2 regions of the Lentzea kristufekii genome follow, and region 2 is predicted to be linked to the other one. Evidence: riboswitches for the same ligand, from Rfam matches in the RefSeq annotation. Region 2 holds a riboswitch; the other holds the start of a gene.
The links. A riboswitch is a leader RNA that binds a small molecule or an ion and turns the genes downstream of it on or off. The one in region 2 is predicted to bind glycine.

Region 1 (4,458 bases), on a different contig from region 2:
CGGCACCCGCCGCCTAACCCCACAGCATCCCATTAGGACGGTCCACCTGAAACACACATCACCCTGACATGGTGAAACCCCGGCCCTGGGGAAGGGGCCGGGGTTCCCGTCGTTTCGCTCTCGGATCACAAACGCGAGGGGCGCCACCGGATCTTCCGGTGGCGCCCCTCGTGGTTCAGCGTCAGAGCGTGGAGTACAGCGGGTGCTTCGCCGCCAGCACCTCGACGCGCGCACGCAGCTCGTCGATCGCCGCGCCCGGCTTCAGGGCCTCCGCGATCACGTCGGCGACCTCGGTGAAGTCCACCTCGCCGAACCCGCGGGTCGCGAGCGCCGGCGTACCGATCCGCAGGCCGGACGTCACCATCGGCGGGCGCGGGTCGTTCGGCACGGCGTTGCGGTTGACCGTGATGCCGATCTGGTGCAGCACGTCCTCGGCCTGCTTGCCGTCCAGCTCGGAGTTGACCAGGTCGACGAGGACCAGGTGCACGTCCGTGCCCCCGGTCAGCACCTTCACGCCGGCCGCCGCGACGTCCGCCTGCGACAGGCGCTCGGCCAGGATCCGCGCGCCCTCGAGCGTGCGGCGCTGGCGGTCCGCGAACTCCGGCGAGGCGGCGTGCTTGAACGCCACCGCCTTGGCCGCGATCACGTGCTCCAGCGGGCCGCCCTGCTGGCCGGGGAACACCGCCGAGTTGATCTTCTTGGCGATGTCGGCGTCGTTCGACAGGATCACGCCGCCACGGGGACCGCCGAGGGTCTTGTGGGTCGTGGTCGTCGTGACGTGCGCGTGCGGCACGGGCGACGGGTGCAGGTCGGCGGCCACGAGGCCGGCGAAGTGCGCCATGTCGACCATCAGGTACGCCTCGACCGAGTCCGCGATGCGGCGGAACTCGGCGAAGTCCAGCTGGCGCGGGTAGGCGGACCAGCCGGCGACGATCAGCTTCGGCCGGTGCTCCTGCGCCAGGCGCTCGACCTCGGCCATGTCGACGCGGCCGTCGGAGTCCGCGACGTGGTACGGCACGACGTTGTAGAGCTTGCCGGAGAAGTTGATGCGCATGCCGTGCGTCAGGTGGCCGCCGTGCGCGAGGTCCAGGCCCAGGATCGTGTCGCCGGGCTGGAGCAGAGCGAACATCGCGGCCGCGTTGGCCTGCGCACCCGAGTGCGGCTGGACGTTCGCGAAACCGGCGCCGAAGAGCGACTTGATGCGCTCGATGGCGAGACGCTCGACGACGTCCACGTGCTCGCAGCCGCCGTAGTAGCGGCGGCCGGGGTAGCCCTCCGCGTACTTGTTGGTGAGGACGGAGCCCTGGGCCTGCAGCACCGAGACGGGCGTGAAGTTCTCCGAGGCGATCATCTCGAGCGTGCCCTGCTGGCGTGCCAGCTCGGCCGCAACGGCCTCGGCCACCTCGGGGTCGTACTCCGCGAGGGAGGCGTTGAACTGGTCGGACATCTGGAGGATCTCCCTACTTGGCGCGCTTGTAGAACGGAAGTGCGACGACCTCGACCGGCTGCTTCTTGCCGCGGACGTCCACCAGCAGTGAGGTGCCGGGCTCGGCACTGGCCTTCGACACGTAGGCCATGGCGACGGAGTAGCCGAGGGTCGGGGACAGCGCGCCCGACGTCACCTCGCCCACGACCTCGTCGCCGTCGAGCACCGCGTAGCCGTGGCGCGGGGCGCGGCGCTCGGGCGTCTTCAGTCCGACGAGGACCGAGTCCACCCCGGACTCGGCGACCTTGGTCAGCGCCTCGCGGCCCACGAAGTCGCCGGGCTTGTCGAGCTTCACCACGCGGCCCAGGTTCGCGTTGTAGGGCGTCAGCGACGTCGTGAGTTCGTTGCCGTACAAGGGCATCCCGGCTTCGAGACGCAACGTGTCGCGGCAGCCGAGACCGCACGGCTTGAGCTCGTGCGCCTCGCCCGCGGCCAGCAACGCCGCCCAGACCGCGGGCGCGTCGGCGGGCGCGACGAAGAGCTCGAAGCCCTCCTCACCGGTGTACCCGGTGCGGGCGAGCAGCGCGTCGACACCGGCCACGGTGGACGGGTACGAGGCGTAGTACTTGACCGTCGACAGGTCGGTCTCGGTCAGGCCGGAGAGGATCTCGACCGACTTCGGGCCCTGGATCGCGATCAGCGCGTAGTCGGTCGAGGCGTCCGTGACGACGGTGTCGAACCCGGCGGCACGCTCGACCAGGGCCTCGGCGACGACCAGAGCGTTCGAGGCGTTCGCGACGACCATGAACTCCTGGTCGCCCAGGCGGTACACGATCAGGTCGTCGATCACGCCGCCGTCGGCCTGGGTGATCATCGTGTAGCGCGCCTTGCCGACGGCCAGTGCCGAGATGTGGCCGACCAGCGCGTAGTCGAGGGCCTCACCGGCCTGCGGTCCGGTCAGGACGATCTCACCCATGTGCGTGAGGTCGAACAGGCCCGCGGTCGTGCGCACCGCGTGGTGCTCCGCGAGCTCGGACGAGTAGCGCAGCGGCATCCGCCAGCCCGCGAAGTCGGTGAACATCGCGCCGAGCTGCTCGTGCTCGGCGTTCAGAGGCGTGAGGCGGGACATCAGAACGCTCCTCCAGGGTGCGCCGAAGAGCCGGACGCGGCCGGCTGAGGCATCAGAAGAATGACACGGTCCATCGGAGACTCCTCACTAGAGCGAGCCTCCCCCTCTGTCATGAGCCTGAGAGCTTCGCCGCGCGGAGCGCGACTTGCACCGTGGGCGAGGCTGCTGATGAGCCTGCTTTCCAGAGTTGCCTTCGTCGTGCGGTATCTGTGCCTGAGAGATTCCGGGGAGGGATTGCTCCTTCGGCGCCCCTTCGAAAGGGGTCTCTTCCGCGCGACATCGACGGCCGTGTTCAGTTGTCAGCCCCAGACGCTAGCAGGCCAAACGTCACAGCGGGACGCCCTGCGCAGTCTTCTCGACCACCTTGCGCTCCGCCCAGAAGGACAGGAACGGGATCGTGCCGGCGACCAGCACCAGCGCGGTGCCCTTGATCGACCAGCGCAGCTTCAGCGCCAGGTCGACCGAAATCACCAGGTAGATGGCGTAGAGGAAGCCGTGGATCGGGCCGACGACCTTCATCGCGCCGTCCATGTCCGCGGCGTACTTGAGCACCATGGCCACGACCAGGAGCAACAGGAAGACTCCGACCACGTAAGCCATGACCCTGAACCGGGTCAACGCACCCTTCATCTGCCCGCCTTCGCTCAACGACCGTCCCGCGCGTTGAGGTCCGCGAGCATGCGGTTGTAGGCCGCGAGCTCCGCGTCTTCTTCGTCGTCGAAGTGCTCGACAGGCGCGGGTTTGACGGCGTCAACGGTAGCCACCGGGCGGGGAGCGGGCGCAACCGGCTCCGGTGCGAGATCCGCGTCACGGTTCTGGCGCGACAAACGGCGGAAACGCCACACCATGAAGAGGGGGAAGAGGCCGAAGAGCGGCCACTGGAGCACGTAACCGAGGTTCTGGAACGTGCCGCTGGCGGACTCGAAGCGCTGCCACTGCCACCACGCGAGCCCGCAACAGGCGACCAGCGCCGCCAGACAGGCGAACGCGATCAGCACACGCTGGGGAGTAAGGAGGCCGCGCACGACTTCCACACTACTTGGGTGAGGCCTCCTCACGGAGGCCACCCTGTGGGGGTCCGGGGGCTCGCCCCCGGCTGGGGCGTGGGGGCTTGGCCCCCATAGAACACGCGAAACGATTTCCGTGAGCGCGTTCCGCGAACATAGGGGCCCCAATCGTGGAGCCCCGTTCCCCACTACGCCACGCCGTCCCGGCGCTGCCTCTGCAGACGTGCGACGCACCAGGCTGCGGCAGAACCGCGGCGAAGGTGCTGGAGAACCGTCATCGGTCCCAGGCGCCGACCGAGGTCGGCAGGAGACAGGCCCGCCGCGCGGTAGTCGAGCGCGCGCTGGTCCAACGGGCTGATGCCCGCGTCCCACCACTGCTCGGCCTCGGCGACGTCGCCCACCAGCTGCCAGTAGCTCGCCGCGGCGGCGAGCAGTGCCTCGGGTGCCTCCGGCGCCCGCTTGCGCATCGCGGCCACGTAGGCCGGATCCGCCGAGTCGACCTTGACCAAGCCACGCGACCCGCTCCTGCCTCCCCGCTGCACGGGGATGCCTGGCGCCGAGGGGGGAGCCTCCGCGAGCCATGCGTTCTTGATCCGGTTCACCTCCTGCATCTCTGCGTCATCAGACCGTTCAGCCGCCCACTGCTGCAACAGCTCGTGGACCCCGGAGTCCTCGACCATATGTGCCTCCTCGTCGGTCGGGGATCGGCCATTGCAGCGGAAGGTATTCGGTAGGTCTGACAATCGCCAGACCCTGAATCCCCAGAACACCCGTTACCAGTGCGTGATTGGCCTCATTCCACCCATCCGGCTCAACGCGGACGGCCGAGGATCACCGACCGTCACTAGCTGAGCGGGGTGGCCGTGCCGAAGAGGCTCCTGATGAAGGTGATGATC
Region 2 (4,458 bases):
GACGTCGCTGCTTCGCGGAAGTGGACGCGGCGGCTTGACGGTCATGAGTTTCGTGGCCGTTCCGAGGGGAGGCAGGCGTGGTCGAGGAAGCGCCCTTGAGGGCCGAATCCGGGCTGCAGGGTGAACTGTTCCCGGACTCCTCGCTGCCGGACGAGCTCGTCGGTTACCGAGGACCCGCGGCATGTCAGATCGCGGGCATCACGTACCGGCAGCTCGACTACTGGGCAAGGACCGGTCTGGTCGCGCCGACGATAAGGATGGCGCACGGCTCCGGCAGCCAGCGGTTGTACTCCTTCAAGGACATCCTGGTGCTCAAGGTCGTGAAGCGGCTGCTGGACACCGGTGTCTCCTTGCAGAACATCAGGGTCGCGGTCGACCACCTGCGCCGCCGCGGCGTGCAGGACCTGGCGAAGATCACGCTCTTCTCCGACGGCACCACCGTCTACGAGTGCACCTCGCCCGAAGAGGTCGTCGACCTGCTGCAGGGCGGCCAGGGCGTGTTCGGCATCGCGGTCAGCGGTGCGATGCGGGAGATCTCCGGCACGATCCACGAGTTCCCGGCCGAACGTGCGGACGGCGTCGAGATCGCCCCGATGACCGAGGACGAGCTGACCCGCCGGCGTCGCGAGCGCGCCACCGGCTGACCGGCCTGATGATCGTGGCCGACTGGCGCTGGTGAGTGGCCGGTCGGCGGAAGCGCCCGGATCTTGTTGTTCCCTAGCGTTTCCGGCATGACGATCACCCCCTCCTATCAGGTCGTGAAGGTGCTGGAAGCGGCGGCGCAGCGCGCGGTCCGGCTGGAGTTCGGCTTCCTCGGCACCGAGAACCTGCTGATCTCGCTGATCGACACCGTCGGACCCGGCCGCAAGCTCGGCGTGAAGTCGCTGCGGGCCCAGGCGATGGCGCGGGGGCACGAGCACTGGGCGGACGTCGACGGTGGCGTCGTTCCCGAGGCTCATCCGGACGTCACGGCGTTGATGAACGTCGCCTGCGACCGCCTCCTCCTCGAGACCGTGCCGCCCGTCAGCCGCGCTCTGGAGGAGTGTCTGCTCGCGGCGGTCGCACGGGCCGGCGACGGCGTGCTGACCACGACCCACCTCTCGCTCGCGTTGCTGGAACAGGGTTCCGGACGTGCCGCCGACCTGTTCGTGCTGCGCGGAGTCGACGTCGAGGCGGTGGCCGCCGCGGTGCGGGCCGATGCCACGCGGCCCTACGCGGAGATCGAGGAAGCGCCCGCCGTGCGGTTGCTGCGCAAGGCGGGAGCACTTGAGGGGGACTCCGGCGGCGGGTACGTGCGCTGGCTGCTGCGCTGGGTCGCGCGCGGCCAGGGGCTGGGCGGGCCGGTGCTGACCGTCGTGCGCAACGAGGCCGGACGGCTGGCCGTGGCCGCGAGGCGAGAGGTGTCGTCCCGCGATCTGGTGGAGGCGGTGGTGTCGGTCGACCGCCAGTTGGAGGTGGCGGGCAGGAGGCTGAAGCCGGAGTTCGAGTCGGGCGGGGCGGCGGCGTTGCGCGAGGCGGGAATCGACCTGGCAGCGTTGCCCGTCAGCGGCGGCAAGGTGGAGCGTGCGGTGGAACGGGCGAAGCTCGTCGCGGCCCGTCGCGGCGACGCCGTCGTGGGCACCACGCATCTGCTCGTGGCGTTGCGCGACGACCCCGCGGACCCGGTCGCCGGGGCGCTCGCCGGTCTTCGGACTGAGATGTAGGTCGCGTCCCTAGGGACTACCTGAGCTGCCTGCGGGTATTCTTCTCGGGTAGTCGCTGAACTCTGGCGGGAGAGACCGGGCCCCGAGCCCGGCGCCGAAGGAGCAAGTCCCTCCCCGGGAACCTCTCAGGCATCCAGGACCGCCGAGCGAGACGCCTCTGGAAAGTGGATCACCAGGTGTTTTCTGGCGATCCCGCCGACGGTGAAAGCCCATCCTGACCGGTGGGTGAACCTCTCAGGCGCCCCTCGGGGTACGGACAGAGCGGGGAGGGCACCAGGACACGTGTGCCCGCAGCCCCCGGAGGCGTTTGATGACGCAGGACTCTGTTAATACCGACCCCCAGCAGGGGGCCCACCCCCTCCGGATTCCGCTCGCCGCTCTCGAGCACGGCACCCCGTTCGCCGACCGGCACGTGGGTCCGCGCCCCGCCGAACTCGCGCGCATCCTCGACGTCATCGGCGTCGGTTCGCTCGAGGAGCTGGCGCAGCACGCGGTGCCTTCGTCCATTCACGAGCGCGACCTCGTGCTGGACCTGCCCGCCCCGGCCACCGAGACCGAGGCGCTGGCCGAGCTCCGTGAGCTCGCCTCGCAGAACCGCCCGATGACGCAGATGATCGGCCTCGGCTACTACGACACCGTGACGCCGGGCGTGATCCTGCGCAACGTGCTCGAGTCGCCCGCCTGGTACACCGCGTACACGCCGTACCAGCCGGAGATCTCGCAGGGGCGCCTCGAAGCGCTGCTGAACTTCCAGACCATGGTCGGCGACCTGACGGGCCTGCCGGTCGCGAACGCGTCCATGCTGGACGAGTCGACCGCCGCCGCCGAGGCGATGACGCTGGTGCGCCGCGCCGGCAAGTCCAAGTCGAACAAGTTCGTCATCGACGCCGACACGCTGCCGCAGACGCTGGCCGTCATCGAGACGCGCGCCGAGCCGCTGGGCATCGAGATCGTCGTCGCGGACCTGTCGCAGGGCATCGAGGGACTGGGCCTGGGTGGCGACTTCTTCGGCGTGCTGCTGTCGTACCCCGGCGCGTCCGGTGTGGTGCGCGACCAGGCCGCGTTGATCGAGGAGATCCACGCCGCCGGCGCCCAGGCCGTCGTCGTCGCCGACCTGCTGGCGCTGACGCTGCTGCGCGCGCCGGGTGAGATCGGCGCGGACGTCGTCATCGGCACCACGCAGCGCTTCGGCGTGCCGATCGGCTTCGGTGGCCCGCACGCCGGCTACATGGCCGTCCGGTCCGGTCTGGAGCGTCAGCTGCCCGGCCGTCTCGTCGGTGTCTCCGTCGACGCCGACGGCTCGCTGGCCTACCGCCTGGCCCTGCAGACGCGCGAGCAGCACATCCGCCGCGAGAAGGCCACGTCGAACATCTGCACCGCGCAGGTGCTGCTGGCCGTGATCGCGTCCATGTACGCCGTCTACCACGGTCCCGAGGGCCTGCGTTCGATCGCGACCCGCGTGCACCGCCTGGCCACCGTGCTCGCCACGGGCCTGTGCGAGGCCGGGCTCGACGTCGTGCACGGCGAGTTCTTCGACACCGTCCAGGTGCGCGTCGAGGGCCAGGCCGCCGCTGTCGTCGAGAAGGCGCGCGAGGCCGGCATCAACCTCCGCAAGGTCGACGACGACGTCGTGGCAATCGCTTGCGACGAGAAGACGACGCGTGCGCACATCGTCGCGGTGTGGGAGGCCTTCGGTGTCACGGGGTCCGATGTGGACGCCATCGACGCCGACACCGCCGACGGCATCCCGGCCGACCTGCGCCGCACCTCGGACTACCTGACCCACCCGGTCTTCCACGCGCACCGCTCCGAGACCGCGCTGCTGCGCTACCTGCGCGCGTTGTCCGACAAGGACGTCGCCCTGGACCGCAGCATGATCCCGCTCGGCTCCTGCACGATGAAGCTGAACGCCACCGCGGAGATGGAGTCCATCACGTGGCCGGAGTTCTCGACGCTGCACCCGTTCGCGCCGGTCGAGGACGCCAAGGGCCTGCTGAAGATCGTCTCGGACCTGGAGGCCTGGCTCGCCGAGGTCACCGGCTACGACGCGGTGTCGCTGCAGCCCAACGCCGGTTCGCAGGGTGAGTTCGCGGGCCTGCTCGCGATCCGCGCCTACCACCGCGCGAACGGCAACGCCGACCGCGACGTCTGCCTGATCCCGTCGTCCGCCCACGGCACCAACGCCGCGTCCGCCGTCATGGCCGGTATGCGCGTCGTCGTCGTGAAGTGCGACGACAAGGGCAACATCGACATGGGCCATCTGCGCACCACGGTCGCCGAGCACGCCGACGACCTCGCCGCGATCATGATCACCTACCCGTCGACGCACGGCGTGTACGAGGACACCGTCCGCGAGGTCTGCGGCCTGGTCCACGACGCGGGCGGTCAGGTGTACGTCGACGGCGCGAACCTCAACGCGTTGATCGGCCTGGCCCGCTACGGCAAGTTCGGCTCGGACGTCTCGCACCTGAACCTGCACAAGACGTTCTGCATCCCGCACGGCGGCGGTGGCCCCGGCGTCGGCCCGATCGGTGTGAAGTCCCACCTCGCCCCGTTCCTGCCGAACCACCCGCTGCAGCCGACCGCGGGACCGGCCACCGGTGTCGGCCCGATCTCGGGCGCCCCGTGGGGTTCCGCGTCGATCCTGCCGATCTCGTGGGCGTACGTGCGCATGATGGGCGGCGACGGCCTGCGCCGCGCGACCCTGACCGCCGTGGCGGCCGCGAACTACGTGGCCCGCCGCCTCGACGAGCAC

Region 1: linked by a shared signal. The riboswitch ahead of gcvT (glycine cleavage system aminomethyltransferase GcvT) and the one ahead of gcvP (aminomethyl-transferring glycine dehydrogenase) in region 2 are both predicted to bind glycine.

Annotation. Positions count from the first base shown of each region.
Region 1 is NZ_JAXAVV010000001.1:233,514-237,971, forward strand. It holds gene SK571_RS01175 (COG4315 family predicted lipoprotein) at 1-17, shown strand, start outside; gene glyA (serine hydroxymethyltransferase) at 182-1,447, opposite strand; gene gcvT (glycine cleavage system aminomethyltransferase GcvT) at 1,461-2,555, opposite strand; glycine riboswitch at 2,655-2,745, opposite strand; glycine riboswitch at 2,747-2,837, opposite strand; gene SK571_RS01190 (DUF3817 domain-containing protein) at 2,883-3,185, opposite strand; gene SK571_RS01195 (hypothetical protein) at 3,200-3,553, opposite strand; gene SK571_RS01200 (transcriptional regulator) at 3,751-4,242, opposite strand; gene SK571_RS01205 (hypothetical protein) at 4,407-4,458, opposite strand, start outside.
Region 2 is NZ_JAXAVV010000014.1:235,552-240,009, reverse strand. It holds gene SK571_RS27985 (MerR family transcriptional regulator) at 78-644, shown strand; gene SK571_RS27980 (Clp protease N-terminal domain-containing protein) at 732-1,703, shown strand; glycine riboswitch at 1,760-1,855, shown strand; glycine riboswitch at 1,859-1,965, shown strand; gene gcvP (aminomethyl-transferring glycine dehydrogenase) at 2,014-4,458, shown strand, end outside.